2 regions of the Pasteurella sp. P03HT genome follow, and region 2 is predicted to be linked to the other one. Evidence: riboswitches for the same ligand, from Rfam matches in the RefSeq annotation. Region 2 holds a riboswitch; the other holds the start of a gene.
What was found. A riboswitch is a leader RNA that binds a small molecule or an ion and turns the genes downstream of it on or off. The one in region 2 is predicted to bind thiamine pyrophosphate.
Positions count from the first base shown of each region.

Region 1: another riboswitch for thiamine pyrophosphate. It lies ahead of ACWIT3_RS02665 (ABC transporter ATP-binding protein); the one in region 2 lies ahead of thiB (thiamine ABC transporter substrate binding subunit).

Region 1 covers NZ_JBSIUM010000002.1:93,220-108,543, reverse strand. The annotation lists gene ACWIT3_RS02700 (MFS transporter) at 1-1,257, opposite strand, end outside; gene thiE (thiamine phosphate synthase) at 1,250-1,912, opposite strand; gene thiD (bifunctional hydroxymethylpyrimidine kinase/phosphomethylpyrimidine kinase) at 1,967-2,779, opposite strand; gene thiM (hydroxyethylthiazole kinase) at 2,772-3,575, opposite strand; gene ACWIT3_RS02680 (ABC transporter substrate-binding protein) at 4,132-5,079, opposite strand; gene tenA (thiaminase II) at 5,102-5,755, opposite strand; gene ACWIT3_RS02670 (ABC transporter permease) at 5,786-6,538, opposite strand; gene ACWIT3_RS02665 (ABC transporter ATP-binding protein) at 6,538-7,260, opposite strand; TPP riboswitch at 7,339-7,444, opposite strand; gene rmuC (DNA recombination protein RmuC) at 7,523-9,148, opposite strand; gene ACWIT3_RS02655 (Maf family protein) at 9,247-9,849, shown strand; gene ACWIT3_RS02650 (topoisomerase DNA-binding C4 zinc finger domain-containing protein) at 9,872-10,423, shown strand; gene ACWIT3_RS02645 (Sua5/YciO/YrdC/YwlC family protein) at 10,428-10,979, shown strand; gene aroE (shikimate dehydrogenase) at 10,983-11,792, shown strand; gene rarD (EamA family transporter RarD) at 11,855-12,730, opposite strand; gene ilvY (HTH-type transcriptional activator IlvY) at 12,778-13,659, opposite strand; gene ilvC (ketol-acid reductoisomerase) at 13,927-15,324, shown strand, end outside.
Region 2 covers NZ_JBSIUM010000005.1:117,067-132,390, forward strand. The annotation lists gene ACWIT3_RS05655 (tetratricopeptide repeat protein) at 1-342, shown strand, start outside; gene parC (DNA topoisomerase IV subunit A) at 387-2,639, opposite strand; gene parE (DNA topoisomerase IV subunit B) at 2,960-4,858, opposite strand; gene ACWIT3_RS05670 (hypothetical protein) at 5,030-5,317, shown strand; gene ACWIT3_RS05675 (DUF7916 family protein) at 5,474-5,644, shown strand; gene ACWIT3_RS05680 (methyltransferase regulatory domain-containing protein) at 5,683-7,167, shown strand; gene glnE (bifunctional [glutamate--ammonia ligase]-adenylyl-L-tyrosine phosphorylase/[glutamate--ammonia-ligase] adenylyltransferase) at 7,225-10,167, opposite strand; TPP riboswitch at 10,360-10,451, shown strand; gene thiB (thiamine ABC transporter substrate binding subunit) at 10,490-11,494, shown strand; gene thiP (thiamine/thiamine pyrophosphate ABC transporter permease ThiP) at 11,505-13,115, shown strand; gene thiQ (thiamine ABC transporter ATP-binding protein) at 13,108-13,749, shown strand; gene bioB (biotin synthase BioB) at 13,812-14,825, shown strand; gene nagE (N-acetylglucosamine-specific PTS transporter subunit IIBC) at 14,984-15,324, opposite strand, start outside.

The sequences.
Region 1 (15,324 bases), on a different contig from region 2:
CGCAATCAACGAAATCAACGCATTTGCAGCAAGGTACAAGCCTACGCCAATTAAACCAAAGTTCGCATTAATTTTCATCGCGACAATGGTGGCGACACTTGCCCCTAAAATTCCAGCAAAATTGTAAGCGATGGATGCCCCAGAATAACGGACTTCTGTTGGAAATAATTCGGGCAACAACACGGCCATCGGACCAAAAGACATTCCCATAATCATGAATCCAATGGCTAAAAATGCAAATACGCTAGCAGGGGTACCTTCACTTAAAAAGATCGGTAAGGTAAGCCCAAAAATCAGTGTCGCGATGCTGACATATTGCATTAAACGACGCCGCCCAATTTTGTCAGCGTAAATGCCAGAAAAAGCAATTGAGCACCCGAAAATGACTGAGGTGATCAATAAAAAAGCAGTAAAGGTACTCGCCTGTAAGCCTAGACCCATGGGGTGCCCAGCAGCAGAAAGGGTCGTTGGGCTTTTCGCGTAGATTTGAGCAAATGCCGCCAAAATATAGAACAGCACATAACCCGCGGTCGCTAGAAAGATACTGGTCATAAAGGGCTTAAGGTGTTGAGTAAAGACCGCTTTGATTGGGAACCTGTGGGTTTTACCTTGTTTTTCTACTTCAGAAAAGACCGCACTTTCATGGATTTTAGCACGGACATACCAACCGATGATCACTAACACAGCAGAGGCAATAAATGGAATACGCCACGCCCATTCGACTAACGCATCTTGCCCAAAAATGTTCCCTACTGCGAAAAATGCGCCATTTGCTAAGAGCAAGCCAACTGGCGCCCCCAGTTGTGGAAATATACCGTACCAGGCTCGTTTTTCTGCTGGGGCATTTTCTATGGCAACTAAAGCAGCGCCGCCCCATTCTCCCCCTAAGCCAATGCCTTGACCAACACGGCAGAGACAAAGCAGCACCGTTGCCCAAATGCCAATGTCGGCATAGTTCGGTAATAAACCAATAGAGACAGTGGAAACGCCCATTAATAATAATGACGCGATCAGGGATTTTTTACGTCCAATTTTATCACCGAAGTGTCCGAATAGCATGGCACCAAAAGGACGGGCAAAAAATGCAAGTGCTAAAGTAGACAAGGAAGCAAGTTCATTGCTAACAGGATCAGCACTGTGGAAAAATTGATGGTTAAAAACCAATACCGCTGCCATGGCATAAATATAATTATCAAAATACTCAATTGCTGTGCCAACCATTGTCGCAACGGCAACTTGGCGAGGATGATTACGCATTCCCTAGCAACTCCTGAACGGTTTTTGCGATGTTGGTGGATTGTGCGATAGCGGAAATAACAGCTATGCCATTGGCGCCACGTTGACGTAGTTCACTTGCGCTTTGAGCAGTGACTCCACCAATTGCCACGATTGGCTTATCGATCCCATTTTGGCGAATCGTAGAAACGAATTCGACCCCCACAACAGGTTTGGGATCTTCTTTCGATTGGGTTGGGAAAATCGGGCCAGTGCCGAAATAATCAATAAGCGGGTTCGCTTGTGCGGCAAGCCCTTGCTCAAGGGTATTGACGGAGGTGCCGATAAAACATTTGCTATGACAAAGTGCGGCAACATCAGCGACTGCCATATCTGTTTGCCCAACGTGAATGCCGTCAGCCCCAATTTCAATCGCCAGCTGTACATCATCATTCACCACAAAAGGCACGTTATATTGACGACAAAGATCGCGACATTTCATCGCAAGTTCTTTCACTTTTGCGGGATCTTGTAAGGACTTTTTGCCTTTTTCGCGAAATTGATAACAGGTGATCCCTGCTTTTAACGCCTGTTCTAAAATCCCTAATAGATTTTCAGCAGGATCTCCCCCTGTATTCGGGCAGTCTTGTGTGCCTGCGATAAAATACAATCGCATTGCTTGTTCAATGTTGTTCATATCCATCCTTTCAAAATGTTGTGTTTTTTGACCGCACTTTTGTGCAAATGAGACTTATTTTTCCACTTTGGAATAGGCCCAATGGTTTGTCGGACCGTGTCCGTGACCAATATTTAACGGGTCACTAATTGCTGCTGTAATGAAAGCCTTCGCAGTTTTCACTGCATCAACAACAGAATTGCCTTTCGCTAATTCCGCCGCTAGACAAGCCGAGAACGTACAACCTGTACCGTGCGTATGTTTCGTTGGGAAACGAGGGCTGTCTAAGAAAAATGTTTCGGTTGGGGTGAAAATCCAGTCACGACAAACGGTACTTTGTGAATCTTCAGTGTGACCACCTTTAATCACGATATTTTTTGCGCCCATTTGTTGTAATAAGGTTGCTGCCTCAAGTGCGGTCTTATCGTCCACAATTTTAATGCCGGTTAACGCTTCCGCTTCGGGTAAGTTTGGCGTAATCACTTCTGCTATGGGCACTAAATGCTGTTTCAACGCATTCACGGCATTTTGTTGTAATAATGGTGCACCACCTTTTGCGATCATTACTGGGTCTAACACCATTTTACCAAAGTGGTATTTTTTCAATGCATTCGCCACACATTCGATAATTTCTGCTGTGCCTAACATACCGATTTTAAACGCTGAAATGTGGAAATCGTCCGCAATCGCCTTCAACTGCGCTTCAATCGTCGTTAATGGAATCGGGTGAATGTCAAATACGCCCAACGTGTTTTGTGCAGTAATTGCGGTAATTGCCGAAGTACCAAACACGCCACGCATTTGGAAGGTTTTTAAGTCCGCTTGGATACCCGCACCGCCACCGCTATCAGAGCCCGCGATGGTTAAGGCTTGTGCAATATTACTCATAAGACACTCTCGCTAATTGTGAAACTTGTTCTGGGGAAATGTTGGCTAATTGATCTAATAAGCCCACATAAAATTGTCCGTGTTGTGTATCACTTAACTGTTCAGCAGCTAATTCGCCAGCTAGGGCATAAGTGGTGCAACCTTCAACCATGGCATCAAAATATTCTTCAGGCTTAGCCACTGCTAAGAATGCGCCACAAACCGCACTTAATAAGCAACCTGATGCCGTAATTTTCGGAAATAATGGTGTGCCATTGTGAATTTGCGCGTGGCGTTTGCCGTCACTTAAATAATCCGTTGCACCGCTGATCATCGCGACACAATGATATTTTTCAGCCACAATACGTGCGATTTCTGCAACGTTCGCATTGCCTTTGCCAGCGTCCACGCCTTTCGCTTGCCAGTCCACGTCTGCAATTGTTGCTAACTCCCCCGCATTGCCACGAATTGCCGCAAACTTCACTGCTTTTAATAACGTTGCGACCGTTTGTTTACGGAAACTGGTTGCACCGACACCCACAGGATCTAACACCACTGGAATACCCACTTGGTTAGCTGTTTGTCCCGCTAACACCATCGCCGCCACTTCTTTTCCCATTAAGGTGCCGATATTAATCACCAGTGCATTGCTAATGCGTGGTACTTCGTCCATTTCTTCAATCGCAGCAGACATTAACGGCGAAGCCCCAATCGCAAGCAATCCATTTGCAGAGAAGTTAGCCGCCACTACGTTGGTGATGTTGTGGATGAGAGGGTTTTGGGATTTGATTTTTTGTAGGTATTTTGGTTTTAGCATGTTGGTTGTACTTCTGTTTTGTGATGTTTTAGTTTTATCAGTTTAGTTCTATCGGGTTTCGCACGATGTGCGACCTACTTTTTCTTTTGCATTGATTGTCACTTTTCTTTGCTTCGCCAAAGAAAAGTAACCAAAAGAAAGGCGACCCTGCTTTGCCTTGAATCCTTTGTTCTATTGAATTTGCTTTACTGAAAATTTTGAACTCGCTACGCTCAAACAGGCAAAATTTTCCTACAAATTCAACTTCACAAAGGCGGCAAAGAAGGGAGCTCAAAGTGCGTTATTCAAATATTTTTTTCTATAAAAAACACCGCACTTTTATTTCCCTTCGTAATAAAATGGGGTCCCCGTGTAAGTTGCCCGAATGAAAAAGAAATTTTTAGGAAAATAAGGTTGCGTAGCAAAGCGAAGACAACTTATTTTTCGTTTAAAAAATTTCTTTGGAATGAGGTTAAGCAACTTAGTCGGGGTGTGCTTTCTTTTTGCCTACTTTTACTTTGCACAAGCAAAGAAAAAGTAGGTCGCACATCGGGCGAAACCCGATATCGAATAAAAATTATTTCACTTCTACCGCGTAATCACTCAACGGTTTAACCACTTTCGTTAAGCCATTTTCTTTCAAAAATTCCGCCATTCTTTCATAACGGTGACCATCCAATGCTCTTGGGCGTAATGCTAAACGAGGTAAGGTATCTTTCCACGCTAAACGGTTGAGGTCGTTGTCTAATTCTTTTGGTTTGTATGCCACGAATGATTTCCACGCATCGTCAGGGTGGTTCATGGTGTAAATGGTGGCTTGCTCAAGTGCGGTTAAAAATTTGCTAATTTTCTCTTTTGGCATTGAGGTTTTGTTTGCCACTAAAATTAACTCATCATATACCGGCACACCGTTTTCTTCTGGATAGAACGCGCGACCTGGTTGTTTTTCTAATTGCATTTGGTTTAATTCAAAGTTACGGAAACCGCCGACTACAGCGTCCACTTGACCGCTAATCACAGACGGTGAAAGTGACCAGTTTACGTTCACCATTTCCACATCTTTGCCCGTCAAACCTGCTGATTTCAACATGGCTTTTAACAATGAATCTTCAAAGCCACTCACTGAATAACCAATTTTTTTGCCTTTTAAATCTGCGAGGGTTTTGATGTCGCTTTTTTCTAATACAATCAACGTGTTTAATGGAGTTGCCACTAACGTACCAACACGAGTGAGTGGTAAATCTTCCGCCACTTGGATTTGTAATTGTGGTTGGTAATCAACGGCTAAATCCGCTTTACCTGCTGCCACTAATTTTGGCGGTAGAGAAGGATCGGCAGGTTCAACAATTTCAACCTCTAAGCCGTTTTTCTCAAAATAACCTTTTTGTTGTGCCACGATAATGGCGGCGTGATCTGGGTTTACAAACCAATCGAGCAATAACGTTAATTTTTCTTTTGCCGATACAGAAAGGCTGACGCCCATTGCGAGCGCAACTGTAAGCGTATTTTTCACGAAGTTTTGCATTTATTTGTCTCCTTTTTTCTTGTTAGCTTAAATCTAATCCCATTTGCCAAAATGCAGATTCCATACGGGTTGCGGTATTAAAAATCTGTTGTAATTTGGCGATTTGTGTTTCAGTTAAACCGGCACATAACGCATCTAATGCTTCAATTGCGTTTTGTGCCGCAGTTTGAAATTCCTCACCTGAATAAGCATCAATCCACGCTTGATACGGGTTGTTTTCAGGACTTACGCCACTTTCTACGATGTGTTTTGCAATCACCGCATAACCAATAGCGCAAGGTGCGATAGCGGTATAAAGCTCTGCTAAACCACCTGTCATTCCAGCGTCTAACACATAGCGTGTGTAAGCCACGCAAGCAGCAGATTCTTCGGTGCTGAATAAGGTTTTTTCATCAATTCCCCAGCTTTCGCAGAACTGAATATGTAATTGAATTTCGTGCAACAATGCGCCAATTGCCTCGTGTGCCGTTTTCATTTGAGCAAAATTTTCGGCTTTATAAATGCCCAATGAGAGCGCTCGGTTGTATTGAAACAGGAATAAATAATCTTGTTTCAAATAATGTTGGAAGCAGGCTTTCGGCAAAGTGCCATTTGCCATTTTTTGCACAAATGGGTGGTGGACATAATCCTGCCAATATTGCCCTGCATTGTTGATAAGTTGTTGTGTTGTTGACATTGTTGTGTTCCTTCTCGATTTTTTTAGGCGTTATTTTAGGAATCTCACCCAAGGTAGCCATTTGTTCAGTAAATAATCCACGCTGAAATATAGACACAAGCTCATTAGCATTAAAACGAATAACGCCGAGAACATTAAATCCACTTGCATTCGTGCGTTAGCGTGGAGCATTAAATAACCGAGTCCCTGTGATGAACCGACCCACTCGCCGACAATCGCCCCGATGGGTGCAACGGATACCGCTATGCGTAAACCTGATGCAAAAGAAGGCAATGCAGCGGGTAATCTCACTTTAAATAACATCGAAAGTGGTGGCACTTTCATTGTTTTTGCGAGCTCTAGCCATTGATTTGGCGTGTTGCGTAAGCCGTCATAACAAGCGGCGGTAACAGGGAAATAAATAATCAGCACCGTCATGACGATTTTGGAGGCTAACCCATAGCCAAACCACAACACCAATAACGGCGCGATCGCAAAAACAGGAATGGCTTGCGAGATGACTAATAACGGTAATAAAAATGCGGATAAATGGCGTGATAAACTCAAAAGTAGAGCAGAAATAAGCCCTAATGTAACGCCTAAAAATAGTCCTAGCCCGATTTCTAATAGGGTTACTTGTGCGTGCTCCCACAATAAATCATAACGGCTAGCGAGTTGGTCGAAAACTTCGGTGGGTGGTGGCAACATATAGCGCGGAACATCAAAAAAACTGACCGCACTTTGCCATAATCCAAGCAATAATAATGAAAGTAGCGTGACTTTAAGGAGCGTTTTAATTTTCATTATTCCGCACCTTTCATCAGCTGGGCGAGTAAATGCTGCTGCAATTGCCACAAATCATCTTGCACTAATTCGCGTGGCGCTATGCCTGTGGGCGTGATTTTTTCTGAAAGTGTCGCTGGATAATTTTGTAACACATAGATTTCATCACTTAATCGAATCGCCTCTTGCGGATCGTGGGTGATCAATAAAACGGTCTTGTGTTTCAGCAACTCACAAGCGAGATTTTGCAATTGCAAACGGGTGACGGCGTCCAATGCCGAAAAAGGTTCATCCATTAAAACGATGTCCGCCTCTTGCATTAACGTGCGAGCAAGGGCGACGCGCTGTCTTTGTCCACCAGATAAATGATAACAAGCCTTGTGTTGATGCATATCCATTTTGACCGCAGCTAACAACTGCTGTGCTTTGGCTTGTGTTTCTGGTGTTTTTGAATGGGTTAAATGTTGAGCTAATTGAACGTTATCGATGACAGACAACCAAGGATACAACGCATCTTGTTGTGCCATATAACTAATTTTTTCATTATGCGGAAAGCAAATTTCCCCTTGTGTTTTCGCTTCATTCTCAAGCCCTGCAATCGCGCGCAACAAGGTGGATTTCCCCACACCAGATGCGCCCAAAATACTCGTCCACTTTCCTTTAGGTAACGCAAAATCAAACCCTAAGAACAAAGGTTCTTGGTTATAGGTCAATGTGAGTGAACGAATTTCAACCGCATTCATTGTATTAACAACAAATTAATTAGCGTTGAAATAGGAATAAGCGAGATAAGGAAGTTGAAAAAATCAAAGAAAATGAAAGTGTTCGCATAATTAGTTTCCTACGTCAGTATTAGCTGTATCAGGTTCACGGGTATCATCTCAGCCATACGTTTTATTGATACGTAAAGCACCCCGACTAAAACGCGATAAGACTACATTACTCTACTAAAAAAAGAAGATTTTTGTTAAAGAAATGTGATCTTCGTCACGTTATTAATTTATGTTATGGTTGTGGCTTGTCGATTTTTTCTTCAATTTTAACCACTTGCAAGCGTTCGACTTCTACATCATTGTGCAGTAATTCCACGTTTGGCATTGTTTTGTTGGCTTTGGCGGACAGGTCTTTGAAGCGTTCGACTTTGCCTACCAAGCCTTGTTGACCAACAAGTGCGGTGACGGTGTTGTTGTAGTGAGAGCTCACCGTAGACAGCGTGCTACCGAGCTTGCTAAGACGTTCTGCCACCACGCAAATTTGGTTGTAAATTTCCCCTGCGCGAGCACTGATTTCTTTTGCTTCTTCATTGCCTCGTTCGATACGCCACAAGTTTGCGACGGTACGTAAAATCGGCATTAATGTGGTGTGAGAAACGATAATGACGTTCTTCTCATAGCCATAATTAAACAGGCTTGGATCCATTTTCATTGCTTCAATATAAGCTGGCTCAACCGCAATAAACATAAGCACAAAATTCGGGCTACGCATTCCAATTAAGTTGCTGTAATCCTTGCGTGACAAGTCGTCAATGTGGTTTTTAATCGCTTTGATATGCTCACGCAATTTGCTTTGACGAAGCATTTCATCATCAGAATTGACCGCACTTTCATACGCCACCAACGACATTTTGCTGTCGATAATCAAATGTTTTTTATCAGGCAAATTCAAAATGAAATCAGGGTAATTGTGTTTGCCTTCGCTGTCTTTAAAATGCGCTTGTGCTTCGTAATGTTCGCCTTCAATCAAGCCCGCTGATTGCAACGCACGTGCTAATTGCACCTCACCCCAGTTACCTAAGGTTTTCTTTTCCCCTTTTAGTGCGGAAGCCAAATTATCCGCCTGTTGCGACATATTTAAGCCGATATCCAACACTTTTTTGATTTCCGCTTCTAAACCCGCATTGCCTTTTACTGACTCGGAATGGATTTCATTCACTCGTTTTTGAAAGCCTTCAATTTGCTCACGAAATGGCTTGAGTAGGCTGTCCAATGCGGTTTGGTTACTTTGGCTAAAGCTACGGCTTTTTTCTTCTAAAATGCGATTGGCTAGATTTTGAAATTCGGTGCTTAATTGTTGCTTACTTTGCTCAATATTTTGTTGCTGCTCGGCAAAGTTTTTCTCTTTTTCCGCAAGCGTGGTTTTTAGCTCAGTAAACTCTTGCGAAAGTGCGGTCAATTTTTCCACTAATTCACGATTTTCCTGCTCTTTGCGATAGAAATTGCTTTGGCTATGTTCAAGTTGCTTTTCTAAACTTTCCGCTTGTGCAGAGGCAATCCCAAAGCGTTCTTTCAGTGCGGTGATTTTTTCTGAAATTTCGTTATGGCGAGCTTGTTCTTCGTCTAATTCTTTTTGTAAGTAGCCTAATTTTTCATCACGCTCAAGCAAACGCACTTGCAACCCCTCTGCATTGGTTTGATATTTCACCACAGCTTGTTCAAGCTGGCTTTTGGCGAGTTGAGAAGCTTCAAATTTGCTTAATAATTGATTGAAATCTTCGATGGTTTTATTGAGATCTTGTTGCAATTCTTGGCTGTCACGTTTACGACGCGCGCTGATAAAAAATAACACGACACAGCAAAAAATAAGCGCGCCAATAATCAAAAGGTATTGTGATGAAGTCAATTCAGATAGCATAACGATTTTCCATAAATTTAACCGAGGGTTAAAGTATAAAGGAAAGTGGCGGATTTATCCTAACAGGTTATAATCTTTTTTATTTATCAGGTTGGATTATGTCTCATTCCCAATTTTACCTTGCTTCAAGCAGCCCACGTCGTTCACAAATTTTGCAAAATTTAGGTTTTAAATTTGACGTGTTTTGTTGCGAAATTGATGAAACTCCGTTGCCGAATGAAAAGGGGGCGGATTATGTGTTGCGTATGGCGATTGAGAAAAATCACGCGGCACGCAAAAAATGGCAACAAGAAAAATTTGCGAAAAATACACCGCACTTGCCCTGTCTTTCTGCGGATACTTCAGTGATTTTAGACGATAACATTTTAGGCAAGCCACAGAATGAGGCTGATGCAGCACAGATGCTGCGTGCGTTATCAGGCAGAGAACATCAAGTGATTACGGCAGTTTGTGTTGCCGATAATCAACAAATGAAAACGGCAGTACAAATCAGTAAAGTACACTTCAAACCCTTAACAGAGCAAGAAATTCAAGCCTATATCGCAACGGGTGAACCGATGGATAAAGCGGGTGCTTATGGTATCCAACAATTAGGCGGTGCGTTTATTGAGCATATCGACGGCAGCTTTACTGGCGTAATGGGCTTGCCTGTGTTTGAAAGCGTGGCATTATTGAAGGCGTTTGGGGTAGAATTGTTTTAATTTAACTGAGGAACACCAATCAATGAGCGAACGCCTTTTTCAACATACAAAACAAGAAGAACATTGCCCTGTTTGCAACGCCTTATTGCAAGTCAAACAGGGCAAAAAAGGCTTGTTTTTAGGTTGTAGCGCGTATCCTGATTGCGATTATTTGCGCCCTTTACAGCCACAATCTGAAAGCAAAATCCTAAAAGTGTTAGAACAGCAATGCCCCGAATGTCAGCACCCGTTGGTATTAAAACAAGGGCATTTTGGCATGTTTATTGGGTGTAGCAATTATCCAGAATGCCATTTTGTGGTCCACGATGAACCTGAGGAACAGGCGGAAGAAACCGTCCCTTGCCCTGAATGTCGAAAAGGTGAATTAGTGGCACGTCGTGGGCGGCAAGGCAAAGTATTTTATGGCTGTAATCGCTATCCTCAATGCAGATTTACGTTACCTAGCAAGCCGTATTTAGTGGCTTGTCCTGCGTGCGAAAGCCCAGTTTGTACCTTGAAAAAAGAAACGGAAACTCACCGCACTTTTCAATGTGTGAACAAAAGCTGTCGCCATATTTTTGACTCGGAAATCTAATTTAATGAATATTCAACAAATCGTCGCACAACTTAAACAAAACGAAGTGGTCGCTTACCCAACAGAAGCCGTATTTGGCTTGGGTTGTAATCCAAACAGTGAAAGTGCGGTGCAAAAATTATTAATTTTGAAACAACGGCCAATTGAAAAAGGGCTGATTTTAGTCGCCCCGAGCTTGGATTATTTACTGCCATTTATTGATACTTCAAATTTTGAAGATGAACACTGGCAACGTTTGCAAGGGCAATATGATCGCCCAACCACTTGGGTCGTGCCAGCAAAAAGCACTACGCCGAAATTTTTAACCGGACAATTCGACAGCATTGCGGTGCGTTTATGTCAGCACGATGCAGTGAAGCAACTCTGTGAGCAAGCGGGTTTTGCGTTAACTTCAACCAGTGCCAATCTCACCACTTTGCCGCCTTGCCGCACTGCGCAAGAAGTTCGCGCACAATTTGGCGATGATTTCCCTGTGTTAGATTTACCCGTTGGCAGTGCGACGAATCCGTCTGAAATTCGAGATCTTTTTACTCATCAACTGTTTAGACAAGGTTAAGCTATGGATAAATATGCGGTGTGGGGCAACCCAATTGCACAAAGTAAATCGCCACAAATTCACAAAATTTTTGCTGAGCAAACTCAACAGCAAATGGAATATGTGGCAATGCTCGGTGATGAACAAGATTTTGAACAACAATTGCGTGTCTTTTTTGATAAAGGTGCGCAAGGTTGCAACATTACTGCACCCTTTAAAGAACGTGCTTTTCAGTTAGCAGACATTCACAGCGAACGTTGTCTAACCGCTGAAGCCTGTAACACCTTGAAAAAGTTAGAAGACGGGCGTTTATATGCTGACAATACCGATGGTGCAGGCTTGGTCAGCGATTTACAACGTTTAGACTGGCTTAAACCAGAACAACGGATTTTGATTTTAGGGGCAGGCGGCGCAACAAAAGGCGTGTTATTGCCTTTATTACAAGCGAAGCAACATATTGTGTTAGCCAACCGCACCTTGAGCAAAGCAGAAGATTTAGCGCAAAAATTTGCCCAATATGGCAGCATTGAAGCTGTCGAATTAGCCAATATCCCAGTGCAAAAATTTGATTTAATCATTAATGCAACTTCTTCAGGCTTACACGGACAAACCGTCAACATCAATCCAGAAATTTTGCAAAAAGCCACCGCACTTTACGATATGCAATACGCTAAAGACAGCGACACGCCATTTATTGCCCTCTGTAAACAATCAGGCAATCACAATGTGAGTGATGGCTTCGGCATGCTCGTCGCACAAGCCGCCCACGCCTTTGAATTGTGGCGTGGGGTAATGCCAGAGTTTGAACCGTTATTGGAAGAAAAAGTACTTTAATGAGTCCTTGCTCATACAAATTAGGATAAAAAATACCGCATTCAAGTGCGGTATTTTTTAGCTTATTTATAACGCCGTTTCAATCTAATCAAGCCCTCTCCCATAAAGAGTAACATTGAGAGAATGAGGCAGATGAAGAGTGGATAGGTGGCGCTGTCGAGTTGTTCGCCAATTAAGAAAGAGACGAAGAGCATCATGATTGGTTCTGCGTAGCCGAGTAAGCCGAGTACGTTAATTGGCAATAAGCTACTGGCGAGGATGTAGGTGTTAAGTGCCACACCACTGATTAGACCTAATAATAGAAGTAACCATAAAATATTCGGATTGACTTGTTGTACTGCGCTCAGATCAACTTGTAATGCAAAGTAGATACAAACGGGTAATAACAATGTCATTTCAATGCAGAAGCCAGCAAGATCGTTTATTTTTAGGATCTTACGGGTGGCGAAATAAGTGCTGTAACCAACGCTTACTAAAAGTGCTTCCCACGAAAGTCCGCCTTTCAACAGGATATTCGAGAATACGCCAATTGCGGCAATGACGACGGCAAAGAATTTGAGGCGCGAGATATGTTCTTTGAAAATCAGTCTTCCTGTTAGCACCATGACTAAAGGCAATAATAAGTAACCAAAAGACACGCTGAGAGCGCTACCATTGTTAGGTGCCCACAAGAATAACCAAATTTGAATCCCCATCATTGCCGAATTAAACAGGAAACCGAGAATAAGCAAAGGATGTTGTTTTACTCGTTCAAAATAATGCAATAAGGCGGGTTTTTGTTTGAACAAGAAGACTGCGGTAATGACAAACGGTAAGGTAAAAATAATGCGAAAACCGAAAATATCTTCGCCACCTAGAGGCAATAACAGAGTAGAAAAATAATACAAATAACCAAATAAGACAGAAGCCGATAACGATAAAATTATCCCTTTTAACATAAACTTATTCTCAAAAATTTGCCGAAAAATACAACATTCTGCTCACTTTACTCTAAGGCTTGCCAAAATGCACGCACTAATGGTTGCGTTAAGCATTTTTTCTGGACACAAATCCCCAGCTCGAAAGGGGCGATTGGATTACTGACTTGCAAAATGGAGACCTGGCTATTCATTGGGCTATTCTTAATCACCACATCAGGTAACATCGCCACGCCACAGCCCAAAGCAACCATCGGCATAATCGCCTCGTGACCTGCCACCGTGGCGTAAATCTTTGGATGCTTGATTTTCTGTTGTTTAAACCATTGATCAATACGCTGACGAGCAGGGCCTTCCACTGGCAGAATAAAGGGGATTTGTTGCCAATCGATCGTAGGTTGTTGAAGTAATTGCATTGCAGGACAAGCAATACGAGGGGCAATCAGCGATAAACTAATCTCATCAATGTAGTGAAATTCAATGCCATTCGGTAAGTTTTTCGGACGGCCCGCCAGCGCAATATCGGCTTGCTGTGTTTGAATTTGTTGTAACGCAAGGGAGGGATCACCCGTAGTAAGCTGAATTTCTACTTTGGGATAACGTGTACGAAAACGCTCTAAGATTGTCGGTAAATGGCTATAAGCAGCCGTTACTGAACAGAATAATTTCAATTCACCAGTGAGTGCTTGTTTGGGGTTATAGCGTAATTGTTGTTTCATTTGCTGCCATTCCGCCCAACTTTGTTGTGCAAATGGAATAAATTTTTCCCCTGCTTCAGTGAGTGTTACTTGTCGATTATCACGCACGAAAAGTGGTTGCCCTAATTCTTCTTCCATGCGCTGAATTTGACGGGATAAAGTAGAAGGCGACATATGGTTTTGTGTTGCCGTTTTAGCAAAGTTTTTTGTTTCACAAAGATGGAGAAACAGTTTGAGATCGGTGAAGTTCAAAATGATATTCCTGATTTTTCTAAGTCGTTTATCGATTTCTCTCAAGCACAATTTTATAACCGTACAGTATGTTTTTGCGCTTTTTTATAAGCAAGAGAAAGTCAGTCTTCTTTGGCAAAATCTAACATTATTGTTGCAATAACTGCAATATAAAATACCAATAATATCAATTTACGCAATCATAAAAATCACTATAATCCAAATAAAGTACAAATAATATGCAAACACAAACTCAGACAACTATTCATCACAGTTAAGGAAACCGCTATGGCTAACTATTTCAATACATTAAATTTACGCCAACAATTAGACCAATTAGGTCGTTGTCGTTTTATGGACCGCAATGAATTTGCAAATGAAGCGGACTATTTAAAAGGCAAAAAAATTGTCATTGTAGGTTGTGGTGCACAAGGGCTAAACCAAGGCTTGAATATGCGTGATTCTGGTTTGGATATTAGCTATGCACTTCGTCCAGAAGCGATTTCTGAGAAACGTGCTTCATTCCAACGTGCCACTGAAAACGGTTTTAAAGTAGGGACTTATCAAGAGCTCATTCCAACGGCAGATCTCGTTGTGAACTTAACGCCAGATAAACAACACTCAAAAGTGGTGGCGGATGTGATGCCATTGATGAAACAAGGTGCGGCACTTGGTTATTCACACGGTTTGAATATTGTGGAAGTGGGTGAACAAATCCGTAAAGATATCACGGTGGTGATGGTGGCGCCGAAATGCCCAGGTACCGAAGTGCGTGAAGAATATAAACGTGGCTTTGGTGTGCCAACATTGATCGCGGTTCACCCTGAAAACGATCCAAATGGCGATGGTTTAGAAATTGCGAAAGCGTGGGCGGCAGCAACAGGTGGGCATCGCGCGGGTGTGCTTGAATCGTCATTTGTCGCAGAAGTGAAATCAGACTTAATGGGTGAGCAAACTATTCTTTGTGGGATGTTGCAAGCAGGTTCTATCGTTTGTTACGACAAGTTAGTCGCAGACGGTAAAGATCCCGCGTATGCAGGTAAATTGATCCAATACGGTTGGGAAACCATCACTGAGGCGTTAAAACAAGGTGGTATCACCTTAATGATGGATCGTTTATCCAACTCTGCAAAATTGCGAGCATTTGAACTTTCAGAACAAATTAAAGAAAAACTGAGCGCACTTTTTGAAAAGCATATGGATGACATTCTTAGCGGTGAGTTTTCCTCAACGATGATGGCAGATTGGGCAAATGGCGATGCTAACCTGTTAAAATGGCGTGAAGAAACGGGTAAAACCGCGTTTGAAAATGCACCAAAATACGAAGGTAAAATCAGCGAACAAGAATATTTTGATCACGGTGTGTTAATGGTCGCGATGGTGAAAGCGGGCGTTGAATTGGCATTTGATACCATGGTGGCGAGCGGGATTTACGAAGAGTCAGCCTATTATGAATCTTTACATGAATTGCCATTGATTGCGAATACTATTGCACGTAAACGTTTATATGAAATGAATGTGGTAATTTCTGATACTGCAGAATACGGTAACTATTTATTTGCCAATGTGGCAGCGCCAATTCTTGCTAAAGAGATTATTCCAACTTTACAAAAAGGCGATTTAGGTGAGCCAACGCCGACTGTTGAAATCGACAATATCACCTTGCGTGATGTGAATGATGCAATT
Region 2 (15,324 bases):
CTTGCGGTGTTTTATCTACAGGGTAATAGTGTAAAAAAAGATATTAAACACAGTATTAAACTGTTTGAAAAAACGGCCGAATCGGGTTCATTGGATGCCATGATGGTATTAGGACAAATTTATGAGAATGAACTAAAAGAATTACCCATGGCATTTAAGTGGTTTAAAAAAGCTGCAGAGGCAGGGAACCATGATGCACAATATCGCCTTGCTATGATGTATGAAAAGGGCGAGGGGACAAAGAAAAATAAAAAACAAGCAGTGTATTGGTATCAACAACTTTCTCGCCAGTCAAGCGAGTTAGCCGCGGTGGCACAAGAGCGTTTATCGCGCTTAAAATAAGTGAGTTGGCATAGGAAAAAGGAGGCGTATTTGCCTCCTTTTTGTTACGAATTGTCGGGATAACAGATTTCAATTTCCGCATTACTGTGTAATCCACGCGGTAATTGAGTGCCTTTTCTGCCGCGTTCCGCTCGGAATTTTTGTAATTCTTCTGGTTTCAAAGTGACTTTACGTTTGCCTGAGTGGAATACTAACGTAGCATTTTCTTCAATTAACAGTAACCGCACTAACAATTCAGAACGATCTTTTGCATTTGCGGCAGGAATCGTGACGATCTTATTTCCTTTCCCTTTAGCTAATGAGGGCAAATCTTTAGCAGGGAAGATCAACATTCTACCTGCTGAAGTTAAAGCCACTAAAAGTGCGGTCTCATTTGTGAGTGTTAATGGCGGTAGCACTTTTGCATTTTCAGGTAAGGAAATTAATGCTTTACCTGCTTTGTTGCGCGCGACCAAATCTTCAAACTTACAAATAAAGCCATATCCTGCATCAGAGGCCATTAACAACGGTTGATTTTCAGTTTCGATTAACACTTGTTCAACACTTGCACCCGCGGGTAGCGTGAGTTTGCCTGTTAACGGCTCACCTTGTGAACGTGCTGACGGTAGCGTTAATGGATCGAGCGCATAACTACGGCCCGTGCTATCGATAAAGACAGCCGCTTGGTTGCTCTTACCATAAGCGTGGGCAAGATATTTGTCCCCCGCTTTGTAGCTAAGATTTTGGACATCAATGTCGTGACCTTTCGCACAGCGCACCCAACCCATTTCCGATAAAATGACAGTAACAGGCTCAGCAGGAGTCATTTCACTTTCAGAAATTGCTTTAGCTTCCGCTCGTTCCACTAATGGTGATAAACGTGGGCTGGCATAAGTTTTAGCGTCTTGTTGGATTTCTTTTTTGATTAAAGTATTTAAACGACGTTCAGAACCTAACGTCAGTTGTAAACTATCGCGCTCTTCTTCTAAATGATCTTTTTCTGCTTGTAATTCGTGTTCTTCTAACTTCGCTAAATGACGTAAGCGCAAGTTCAGAATAGCTTCTGCTTGTTCATCCGTTAAGTTAAAGCGCGCCATTAACACGTGTTTCGGCTCATCTTCATTACGAATGATATGGATCACTTCATCAATGTTGAGATAAGCAATCATCAAACCGTCTAAAATATGTAAGCGAGCAAGTACTTTATCTAAACGATGTTGTAAACGGCGAGTGACGGTGGTGCGACGGAATTGTAACCATTCAGTCAGGATTTCAACTAAGCTTTTTACCGCTGGTTTATTGTCCAAACCAATCATATTCATATTTACACGATAGCTTTTCTCTAAATCTGTCGTGGCAAATAAATGCGCCATTAAGGCATCACAATCCACACGATTAGAACGTGGTACAATCACAATACGAATTGGGTTCTCGTGATCAGCTTCATCCCGAATATCTTCCACCATTGGCAGTTTTTTCGCTGTCATTTGCTCAGCAATTTGCGCAATCACTTTTGATGGAGAAGCTTGATGTGGAAGTGCGGTGATAATAATTTCACCTTCTTCTTTCTTCCACACTGCCCGCATACGTATACCACCACGACCTTGCTCATACAGTTTGCGAATCTCTTCTTTAGACGAAATGATTTCTGCTTCAGTTGGATAATCAGGACCTTGAACCACAGTGAGCAAGTCATCTAGTGTCGCTTTCGGATTATCAATTAACATTACCGCTGCATCGGCAATTTCATTAATGTTGTGTGGCGGAATATCAGTTGCCATACCTACGGCGATCCCCGTTGTACCATTTAATAAAATGTGTGGTAAACGTGCGGGTAAATATTGGGGCTCAGCTAAGGTACCATCAAAGTTTGGTTGATAATCAACAGTGCCTTGACCTAATTCCGATAACAAGACTTCCGCAATTTTCGATAAACGAGATTCGGTATAACGCATCGCTGCGAAAGATTTTGGATCATCTGGCGCCCCCCAGTTCCCTTGACCGTCTACTAATGGATAACGATAAGAGAAAGGTTGTGCCATTAACACCATCGCTTCATAGCAAGCCGAGTCACCGTGTGGGTGGAATTTACCTAAGACATCCCCCACAGTACGAGCCGACTTTTTGTATTTTGCGGTAGCATTTAAGCCCAGTTCTGACATGGCATAAATGATGCGACGCTGTACTGGTTTTAACCCGTCGCCAATAAAAGGCAATGCACGATCCATAATGACGTACATTGAGTAATTGAGATAGGCTTTTTCAGTGAACTCGCGTAATGGGGTTTGTTCAATGCCTTCGTAGTTGATTGTGTTCATAATGTTGTTTTGGTTTTTTGGGTTAATTTTATGTTTGACCTACTTTTCTTTGCTCGTGCAAAGCAAAGTAGGCAAAAGAAACACGCCCCTGATTTTTCTTTTTCCTACGCTTATTGCTAACTTTTGGAATCAACTTTCCAAACTCGCTTGCATTACAAGCTCAAACAAGGAAAGTTATTCTCAAAAGTTGACGCAACCGCTACGGCGAAAAATAAGGGGAAAAAGTTCAAGTAAAGTTGTTCATAAATATTTAAAATTTGTCTAAAAAAGACCGCACTTTATTTTACTTGCGCTTTGTTGTTGTCACGCAACGTCTAAATTTAGACCGCTAAATCCACTTGATCGCCTTTGGTTTGTAGCCAGTTTTTGCGATCTTCTGAGCGTTTTTTAGCGAGTAGCATATCCATTAATTCTAAGGTTTCAGCATCATTATCTTCTTCTTTGTTGTAAGTGAGCTGAACTAAACGGCGAGTATTGGGATCCATTGTAGTTTCGCGTAATTGGATCGGGTTCATTTCACCTAAGCCTTTAAAACGTTGTACGTTTGGTTTGCCTTTTTTGTTTTTCAAACGGTCTAAAATCGCCTCTTTTTCACCCTCATCTAAGGCATAGAAAACCTCTTTGCCTAAGTCAATGCGGTAGAGGGGCGGCATGGCAACATAAACGTGACCGTCTTGTACCAGTTTTGGGAAATGGCGGAGGAATAAGGCGCATAATAGGGTTGCGATGTGCAAACCATCAGAGTCCGCATCGGCGAGGATACAGACTTTACCATAACGTAATTGCGAAAGATCGTCGCTGTCGGGGTCAATTCCTAACGCCACTGCAATATCGTGAATTTCGGTTGACGATAACACTTGTTCAGATGATACTTCCCACGTATTTAAAATTTTACCGCGTAAAGGTAAAATTGCTTGATATTCACGATCGCGTGCTTGTTTTGCAGAGCCGCCCGCCGAGTCACCTTCCACCAGAAATAATTCGGTTTTTTCTAAATCTTGTTGGCTACAATCGGCAAGCTTACCCGGCAGTGCAGGACCGCTGACTAATTTTTTACGCACCACTTTTTTCGATGCACGTAAACGGCGTTGTGCTGAACTAATCGCCATTTCTGCCAGTTGTTCTGCTTGTTGTACGTTTTGGTTTAGCCATAAACTAAAGGCATCTTTCACAACGCCGCTCACAAAGACCGCACTTTGACGAGAAGATAAACGCTCTTTAGTTTGTCCTGCAAATTGGGGATCTTGCATTTTAACTGAGAGCACATAAGCACAGCGTTCCCAAATATCGTCAGCCGTTAATTTGACACCACGTGGCAGAAGATTGCGAAATTCACAAAATTCACGCATGGCATCGAGTAAGCCTTGACGGAGTCCGTTGACGTGTGTTCCGCCTTGAATAGTTGGGATCAAGTTGACATAGCTTTCGCCCAATAATTCACCACCTTCTGGCAACCATAATAATGCCCAGCTCACTGCTTCTTTGTCCCCTTTAAAATCACCAATAAAAGGTGATTCAGGTAAGGTCAGTAAACCATTTACCGCCTCGCTTAAATAATCAGATAAACCATCTTCATATAACCAAACATCTTCAGTGTTGTTGACTTTATCGATGAATTTGATTTCTAAGCCCGAACAAAGTACTGCTTTTGCACGCAATAAATGGCGTAAGCGAGAAACCGAGAATTTGTCACTATCAAAATATTTTGGATTGGGTTTGAAGTGGACGGTCGTGCCTGTATTACGTCGTCCACAAGTGCCGATGACTTCTAATTCCTCGACTTTAACGCCGTTTTCAAAAGCAATTTTATAGACTTCACCGTTGCGTTTGACCGTCACATCAACACGTTCAGACAACGCATTAACCACCGAGATCCCCACGCCGTGTAAACCACCCGAAAACGCATAGTTTTTATTGGAGAATTTTCCCCCAGCGTGTAATTTAGTGAGGATCACTTCCACACCAGACACTTTTTCGATAGGGTGAATATCCACTGGCATACCACGGCCGTTATCAATGACTTCAAGTGATTGATCTTTATGTAAAATCACTTCGATTTTCGTCGCGTGTCCTGCCAATGCTTCGTCCACACTATTATCGATGACTTCTTGACCTAAATGGTTGGGGCGAGTGGTGTCGGTGTACATCCCTGGACGTAGTTGGACGGGTTCAAGATCTTTTAAAACGGTTATTTCATTCGCAGAATAAGTAGTTGTCATAGTAAATGATAGGTTGACTGTCAAAATTGCCCAAGATTTTAGCAAAAAAAGCCTGTTTTTGCACTATGACATATTTTTAGCATATTTATTCACTAAAAATGGAAACGTCGTGAGTTATGTCAACAAAATCAGATCACGGCAATTTTAAGCGCGGGCTTTGATCTTGGCGTCGTGAATGCTTATGCGGCTTATGCGGTCAAGCACGAATTTGATAGCGTCGACAGTATCGATATTATTAATATTAATGCAGGTCGCCATGGGTGTTATTTTGTGACGAACTTTGATCCAGAAGTGAATTTCCGTGAATTTACGGGGACTGTTTGGAGCTGGCAAAATAGCCAATGGGTTGCCAACAAAATGTTTGAAGTAAAACGTACAGATGATTTCCCCATCGTGGGTATACAACATTCCTATTTAACAGGTCACGATGAAAACGGCGATCGTGAGTTAACGTTTTAATGCATAAAAATAATGAGCAAGTGCGAGTGGTCACTCGCACTTTTACTTTTCAGCTCAGTATATATCCCATGCTATACTTTCTTTCGCTATCCTGCCTTGCTACAATGCGCCCATTCTTTACTTAATACGCATCAAAGAAAGCATAAGTATGAAGCAATGATTCGACAAATTGCGTTAAATAGTAAAATGGCGGGAGTAGATATATCCCCTATCGGTGATGCAGGCTTTTACGGTATTACCGTTCCAGAAAATATTATGACTGACTCGATGGCGATTTGTGGACCCCGTCATAGTTATATCCGTATGGCGATGTCAATCAATCGTTAAGTATATTGGCTGCAATTTAAATTGAAATAACGTATCACATGGAAAAAATAGAATTAATTAAAGCAAGCTACAATGAGTTGCCTTATATTTCCAAAGGCTTTTCACATACTTTGCCTGAACGGCAAAAAGCGGTATTAGCATTACTTGGTTTTGAGACACCAGATATTCAGTACGCGAATGTATTAGAAATCGGCTGTGGGTTTGGTGGCAATTTGATTTGTAGTGCGTTGTTACATACCGACGCGCATTTTACAGGGGTGGATTTATCTGAAAAACAAATTGAAGGCGGAAAACAAATTATTCAACAGTTGGGATTAAACAACGTTACACTACACTGCCAAGATATCTCGTTTTTTGAAAATACGTCAACAAAGTTTGACTACATCATTTGTCATGGTGTGTTCAGTTGGGTACCCGAATCCGTTCGTATAAAAATTCTGGAATTGATCCAATCGCACTTAGCAGAAAATGGCGCCGCCACAATTTCTTATAATACCTATCCAGGCTGGAAATCATTAGAGGTGTTAAAGGAGATCATGACATTCCGAGTGAATCAGCTAGAGAAAAATCAGCTTGCCTCCTTGCCTCCATTAGAAAAAGTGGCTTACGCTAAAGGAACGGCGGCATTTTTCGCAGAACATTTGCTAGATAACTCGGTGTTAAAAGAAATTGCAGAGGGGGTAGAAAGCAAGGATGAGCATTATCTTTACCATGAATACTTTGAAGAAGATAACCAGCCTTTTTATCTGCATGAGTTTGATGCTTTACTCGCACAATATGGACTCGCGCATATTTGTGATTCGACGCTTGGGGCAACGTTTCCGATTTTTAAAAACGATGAGATTATCGAGAAGCTGGATATAGAGTGTGGAGATAATCATTTACATAAAGAACAATACTATGACTATTTATTAAATAGACAATTTAGAACCAGTATTGTGACACACCGTGCCAATAAAGAAAAATGTAATATTTCCCGCACGATCAAGACAGCACATATGGATAAATTATATATCAGGGCGAATTTAGGGAATGAGTCTACTTCAAAAGTTATGATGAAGTTAAAAGAAATTCATCCTCAAGTGATCAATGTGTCCGCGTTTATTGACCGTTATTTTGCGGATAATCAAGACGAAGGCTATTCGTCAATTTTATTGGAAATGTATAATCAGCATCTTGATTTTTACGCCAGACCAATTGAAATTAAAACAACAGACAAGCTGAAATTGAAAGCAGTATATCGGCATTATTTGGAATACTATTTAACAACAGATAGACCGATGGTGAGTTTATCTAATTTTATTGGCAATACCTTGCAACTTTCTCATACGGAAATTAATACGCTTTTACTGTTTGATGGCGTAAGAACAGATGACGATGTGATTCAGTATCTGTTAGCAAAAATTGAGGAGGGCGTATTCCAGATTGGCAAAGATTATGAGCAGGATGATCGCCAACAATTAGTGGAAAAAGTGGTTAAGGAGATGCGAATGTTTGTTGAAGCCAATTTGATGAATGAATAACAGCTGTTATCAACACAAAAGAAAAGAGGCATAGGCATGCCTCTTTTTTGTCTAATGTTAATTTGCAAATAAATTTGTCCATAAGTGATGGATCAACGCGCGTTCAGATTGAAATTCTTGATCAGACACAACAGATGGCTCACCTAATAAGTTGAGGTGATGAATACGATCACGCAATGTCACATAACATGCCTTTAATTGTGTGGCGACTTCTTCAGAAATGACCGCACTTTCAGCCATCACATCAAAAATCCTGACGTTATCTGACCATACTGCCAATTCTGGATGCTGTGGTGCATTGGCAAGAACTAAATATTGTGCAATGAACTCAATATCCGTAATGCCACCACGATCGGTTTTGATATTGAAGGTCCCTGTTTTACTGTGAGCAAGGTGTTCATACATTTTTTGACGCATCGCCACGACATCTGTTTTGAGCGTATTCAGATCGCGTGCTGTACAAAGGACGGTTTGACGAATGGTTTCAAATTGTTCACATAAGCGAGGGTCACCATATACTGCACGGCTACGTACCAAGGCTTGTTTTTCCCAAGTCCATGCTTCATGTAATTGGTAATGCTGGAAAGCCGTAAGCGAACTGCATAATAATCCTGATTCGCCAGAAGGGCGTAAACGCATATCGACATCATATAACACGCCTGCAAAGGTATTCATGCTAAAAATACTGATAATTTTTTGTGCCAAGCGTAAATAGAATTGATGGCTGTCGATGCTACGTTTTGCCCCGACAGTTTGGCTGTTTTCTGCCGATTGATAGAGAAAAACGAGATCTAAATCAGATTTATACCCGAGTTCAATCCCACCTAATTTGCCATATCCGACCACGACAAAGCCCTTTTCATTTTCCGCTAAATGTGCAGGAGTGCCAAAACGCGCACTGACTTGTTGCCAAGCCAGATTCACGACAACGTCAAGGATCGCTTCTGCTAAAAATGTCAAATGGTCACTGACTTTCATCACGGGCAAAGCGCCGAGAATATCAGCGGAGGCAATACGTAATAGGGCAGTTTGTTTAAATTGACGTAGCCCATCAATGATCTGTTCTTCATCTTCTGGCGGCAAACGGAGCAAATATTGACGCAATTCACTTTGGTATTGATCATGTGGAGGGGGATTGACTAATGCTTTGCGATCCAAAAGCTCGTCAAGCAAGATTGGATGGCGGGCGACTTGTTCCGCGATCAACTTGGATTTTGAACATAATTCAATCAACTGGGTCAAGGCTTGCGGATTTTCTAGTAATAATTCGAGGTAAGTGGTCCGCGTGACGATTTTTTCCACAATATTCAGTAGTCGCGGTAACAGAGTGTGATAAGCAGGATGGGAAAAAATATGCTGAAGTAGAATCGGTAACAACTGATTGAGGACTTCGCGACCACGTGCGCCAATTGGGCGACGTAATAAATCGTGACGAAATTGCAGTAAAGTATGAATGATTTGTTCAGTATCCGCTTCATGTACATGATTTTCAGCTAACATCTGTTCAATATCTTGCTCATCTAAATCAGCGTCTAAAAAATCATACCAAGCGTGTGTATTGTCATGGTTTTCTTCTTTTTCTTCGCCAATTAACGTATTAAAAACTGCTCGCACTTTTTGTTGGTGCTGGGTTAACACCTGATAAAAGCTTGCCCAATCAGAGATCGGATAGGTGACGTGTTCGGGTTTCCCGTGTAGGTCCCATTGAGTAAAAGCACGTGTTGCTTCGACTAAACGCCAACGATCGATTTCCTGTTCAGGTAATTGCTGAGTTTGTTGATCATGGATAGCTTGCAGCACATTTTCTGTACGACGTAAAAATAAATAGGCTTGTTGGAGATCCACTTTTTGTTGAACGGAAATCAGATCTAATTTAGCAAGCTCAGGGAGTAGGGCTAGTAGTTCATGACGTTGTAGTCCCCTTTCTCGTCCACCTCGAATCAATTGAAAGACTTGTACGATAAATTCGATTTCACGAATCCCACCTGCGCCCAATTTGATATTATCGACTAAACCACGACGGCGTACCTCACGTTCAATTTTACCTTTCATCTCACGCAACGATTGAATCACGCTGAAGTCAATATAGCGACGGTACACAAAAGGGCGGAGCAGTTGTTGTAGGGTTTTCACATGAGGATCTGTTGCTTGAGCCCCTAAAATGCGCCCTTTTATCATGGCATAACGTTCCCAGTCGCGCCCTTGTTCTTGGTAATATTGTTCTAGCGCATTAAAACTCAACGCCAACGCGCCACTTTCGCCAAAAGGGCGTAAACGCATATCGGTACGGTATACAAAACCATCTGCAGTATAGTGGTCTAAAGCGTGAATTAAGCGCTGTCCTAAACGCGTAAAAAACTTCGCATGATCAACCGCACGTCGTGTACCGACTGTTTCGCCATTACTTGGATAGGTAAAAATCAAATCAATATCGGAAGAAAAATTGAGTTCAAAGCCCCCCAATTTCCCCATACCTAAAATATACAGTTGTTGTGGATTTCCCATCTCATCAATGGGGGTGCCCATTTCTTCACAGGCGCGTGCATAGAGCCAATCCCGTGCGCCAATAATTAGGCTTTCTGCTAATTGAGATAAACGAATAAAAATTGCTTCGACTGTCGCTAAGTTTAAGCTTTGACAAAAACTCAATTTTGCTAATTCTTGATGACGGAACGCGCGTAACACTTCATAAAAATGCGGTTCAGCGTCGACTGCGCTCAGTAATTGAGTGAGACGGGGGGAATAGTCACTGCATTCTGCAAAGGATGGGGGAGATTGCCAACACTGGTGTAAAAAGTGCGGGTATTTTTGTAGGACTTCGCTGAAAAAATCGGAGAGCGCTATCGCATACTGCAACTGTCCAATTGGACGAGTACGATCTGTCTTTTCCTTTTCAATTTGTTGGAAAAGCGTAGCATCGTATTGTTCTGGAAAATGGACAATCAGTAATTGAGCAAGTTCGGTTAATTTAGCATCAAATTGAGCAAAGGGAAATGACATAGGCAATCCTATCAAATCAGCACAAAACATGCAGACTTTAGCATAAAATCTTGTCTTTCACTGCAGGAATTTTGCGATTTTGTGCGTTAATTTTGAATGTTTTTTATGTTTTATTTTGCAGAAAATGAAGAAAAAGACGGAATCGTGTGAGAAATAAGCCTTGTCCTGCTGGATCAAAATATTATAGACTTAGCCACTTAGTCGGGGTGCTTGCAACAAGCTGAGATAATACCCGTGAACCTGAAGCAGTTAATACTGACGTAGGAAACTAACAGTCATTATTGCTGTGTACTTTTTTGGTGAAATCACAAGAGAGGACACAATGTCTAAATTAAAAACGTCTTTATTGTTAACCGCACTTTCCACTTTTTCTGTTTCTGTATTTGCACAAAGCCAAGCAGTGAATGTCTATACTTATGATTCATTTACGTCAGATTGGGGCGCAGGTCCAAAAGTGAAAGCCGCATTCGAAAAAGCGCATCCACAATGCCAAGTGAATTTCACTGCATTCGGTGACTCAGGCACAATGTTCAACCGTTTACGCTTAGAAGGCAAAAAAACAAAAGCAGATGTGGTTGTTGGTCTTGATAACTATGCATTAGAAGAAGCGGAAAAGAGCGGTTTATTTACAAAAAATAATGTGGATTTAGCGCAACTTTCACTGCCAATTGAATGGAAAAATCAAACTTTCCTGCCTTATGATTTTGGACAATTCGCCTTTATTTACGACAAAACGAAAGTACAAAATCCACCAAAAAGTTTAAAAGAATTAGTTGAACGCCAAGATTTGAAAGTAATTTATCAAGATCCACGCACCAGTAGCGTTGGACGTGGTTTATTGATTTGGATGAACAGCGTGTATCCGCAAAATGAAGTAGAAAATGCGTGGAAATCGTTAGCGAAACATACTGTTACTGTGGGTAAAGGTTGGTCTGATACTTACGGTGCATTCTTAAAAGGCGAAGCGGATTTCGTGGTAAGTTACAGCACATCGCCATTGTATCACCTAGTGTTTGAGCAAAAAGATCAATACGTGGCGACTGAATTTGCCGAGGGTGGCGTGTTACAAGTTGAAACTGCGGCAAAAGTGATTGATCGTAAAAATGCTTGTGCCGATCATTTCTTAAGCTTTTTAGTGCAACCAGAAGCACAACAGCATTTAGTGACCAGCAATGTGATGTTGCCTGTGATTAATGGCAAAATTGAACCGCACTTTGATGCGTTAAAAGAAAAACAATTGAAAGAAAAAGTGTTAGATACTAGCAAAGTGACCGCAGAACAGCTTAAAAACTGGATTGCAGTATGGCAGGCAACATTAACAAAGTAATGTTGTAATAATGCCAATGCGTTTTTTCCATCAGACGTTCCGCCCATCGCATTACGTGGGCGGAATTTTTGTAATTGCATTTTTGCTGCTATTTTGCGGCAGTGCCTTATTTTCACTTTTTTCTGCACAAGGGGATTATGGCTGGCAACAGCTTGTCAGTGATCAGTATTTGCATCACGTTTTAACCTTTAGCTTGTGGCAAGCGTTTTTGTCTGCGTTATTATCCGTTTTCTTTGGTTTTCTTGTGGCTCGCGCCTTTTTTTATCAACACTTCAAAGGCAAGCGATTTATTCTTAAATTATTCTCTCTCACCTTTGTTTTACCGTCTTTGGTGGCAATTTTTGGTTTGCTTGGCGTGTATGGTGGTTCAGGTTGGTTAGCAAAAATCAGTACATTTTTCGGAAGCGATTGGACACCCAATATTTACGGCTTAACTGGTATTTTAATCGCGCATCTTTTCTTTAATATTCCACTGGCTTGCAAAATGTTTTTACAAAGTTTGCAAAGCATTCCTGTTCAACAGCGCCAGCTTGCAGCACAACTGAATTTACGTGGTTGGCAATTTATCCGCTTGATTGAATTGCCTTATTTACGCCAGCAAGTTTTTTCTGTTTTCACCTTAATTTTTATGCTTTGTTTCACGAGCTTTGCGATCGTGTTAACCTTAGGTGGTGGACCGAAATATACCACTTTAGAAGTGGCTATTTATCAAGCGATTTTATTTGAATTTGATTTACCGAAAGCCGCATTATTTGCGTTGTTGCAGTTTGTGATTTGCTTTGCGTTATTTACGTTAAGTAGCTTGTGGGGCAAAGCGCCTGCCACCGTGTTGCATAACAAAAATTATTGGCAAGACAAACAATCAAGTGCGGTGCAAATCTGGCAAATTTTTTTGATTGTTGTGGCAAGTTTGTTTGTGTTGTTGCCTTTGTTTAACACGTTGGTTTCCGCCTTTTTTTCAGGCAAGTTTTTCAGCTTATGGGCAAGTGAACAACTTTGGCGTGCATTAGGCTTTTCGTTTGTGATTGCGCCAACATCGGCATTACTGGCGGTGTTGATGTCCGTTGCATTATTGTTATTAGCAAGGCGCTTGGCTTGGTTACATTATCCCGTATTATCTCAAAGTATTCTGAGTATTGGGACGATGATTCTCGCCATTCCTACACTGGTATTAGCGATAGGGTTATTTATTCAGCTGCGTGAGGTTGATTTTTCAACATTACACCTTTTTGCAGTTGTGGTATGCTGTAACGCCTTGATGGCAATGCCTTTTGTATTACGCATTTTAGCGGTGCCAATGTATAACAATATGATTTATTATGAAAAATTATGTGAGTCTTTGAATATTCAAGGCTGGCAGCGTGTTAAGTTAATTGAGTGGAATCAGTTACGTGCCCCAATACAATATGCCTTTGCATTAGCTTGTGCATTATCGCTCGGTGATTTTACGGCGATTGCGTTATTTGGTAGCCAAGATTTTACGTCATTGCCTCATTTGCTGTATCAGCAACTTGGGCATTATCGTAGCCAAGAAGCCTCAGTCACGGCGTTTATTCTGTTGATGTTATGTATGTTGATCTTTGTGGTGATTGAGCGACAAAAGGAAGAGAACAATGATTAAATTAGAACAAGTTCATTTTCAATATAAAAATGCAGATTTCTGGTTTGATTTGTCTGTTCCAGCTCAACAAAAAGTCGCCATTGTGGGCGCAAGTGGCTCGGGCAAAAGCACCTTATTGAATTTATTGGCGGGCTTTGAATTTGCCGCACAAGGTGAGATTTGGTTAAACGATGAAAATCATACCGACACCTTGCCACATCAACGCCCTGTATCCATGTTATTTCAAGAAAATAATTTATTTACGCATTTAACTGTGGCGCAAAATATCGCTTTGGGGTTAAAACCTAGCTTAAAATTGACTGCACTTGAAACACAACAAGTGGAGCAAGTGGCAAATGCCGTGGGGTTAGGCAAATTATTAGCCCAATCGCCAAAAAATTTATCAGGTGGACAAAAACAACGTGTGGCATTGGCACGTTGTTTATTACGCGATAAACCGATTTTATTATTAGATGAGCCTTTTTCTGCACTCGATCCTGAATTGCGTGCTGAAATGTTGAATTTACTTTTGACGTTATGTGACGACAAAAAATTGACTTTGTTGATGGTGACACATCAGTTAAGTGAAGTGAAAGATAAAGTGGATCGTATCATTCAAATTGAGAATGGTAGGATCAGTGATTTATCTCTTTGAAATTCACAGTTTTAATGGAAAATAGACCGCACTTTTGCGGTATAAAAAAACGGAAAACAACTATGACAATAGCAACATCTTTTCAAGTAAAAACCCTAACCCCACATCCTTCTTTGGAATATTGGTCTGTATGTAAAGTGGAAGCGTTATTTGAAACGCCCTTTTTGGATTTAGTCTATCGTGCAGCGCAAGTGCATCGTGAACACTTTAATCCAAAAGCGATTCAATTATCGACTTTAATGTCGATTAAAACGGGTGGTTGCCCTGAAGATTGTGGTTATTGTCCGCAGTCTGCTCGTTATCAAACAGGCGTACAAAATCAGCAATTATTAGAAATTGATGAGATTGTCGAGAAAGCGAAAATTGCCAAAGCACGTGGCGCAGGGCGTTTTTGTATGGGCGCAGCTTGGCGTGGTCCAAAACCAAAAGATGTGGCGAAAATTACTGAAATTATCAAAGCAGTAAAAGCCCTAGGTTTAGAAACGTGTGGAACTTTTGGGTTATTACAAGACGGTATGGCGGAAGAGTTGAAAGAGGCGGGTTTAGATTATTACAACCATAACTTAGATACCGCTCCAGAGCATTATCACAATGTGATTGGTACTCGCCAGTTTGATGACCGTATCAACACCTTAGGCAAAGTGCGCAAAGCGGGCTTAAAAGTATGTTGTGGTGGGATCGTCGGTATGAACGAAACCCGTAAAGAGCGTGCGGGTTTAATCGCAAGCCTTGCAAATTTAGATCCACAACCAGAATCGGTACCCATTAACCAATTAGTGAAAGTGGAAGGCACGCCATTAGCAGAAGCAGCAGAATTAGACTGGACAGAATTTGTACGTACGATTGCGGTTGCTCGCATTACTATGCCAAAAAGCTATGTGCGATTATCCGCGGGTCGTCAAGGAATGTCTGAAGAAATGCAAGCAATGTGCTTTATGGCGGGCGCAAATTCCATTTTCTATGGCGATAAATTGTTAGTCACGGGCAATCCAGAAGAAGATGGCGACCAATTATTAATGGCGAAATTAGATTTAGAACCAGAAACGGAAGAAAACCGTTATCGTGCAGAAGATTAATATTATGTAAAGAGCGGTCTATCGCTAAAAAATTTTACAGATATAGGGGGAGGCGATCTGTTTTCCCCACCATAAAAAGATGACCTTTCGTATTTAGCTATAAAAAAACACACTCAAATCTGAGTGTGTTTTTTGTTAACGCTTAAGTAAATAAAAGATTACATTTTGACTTGTTGTTTAATCGCATCGGCAACAAGTTCAGCTTCTGGTCCAAGGATCACTTGTAACCCATTGTCACCTAATTTGACATTACCTTTTGAGCCCAGTGCTTTTAATTGTTCTTCATTCACTTTATTACGATCATTGAGCACTAAACGTAAGCGTGTGATACAAGCGTCGATAGTTTGGAAATTATCTTTCCCCCCTAATGCAACAATAAAGTTAGCAGCACGTTCTTCACGAGAAGCATCTTTTTTCACTTCAACGCTCACTTCATCGTCTTCACGACCAGGCGTTTTTAAGTTGAATGCTTTGATTGCGGCACGGAAGATGACATAGT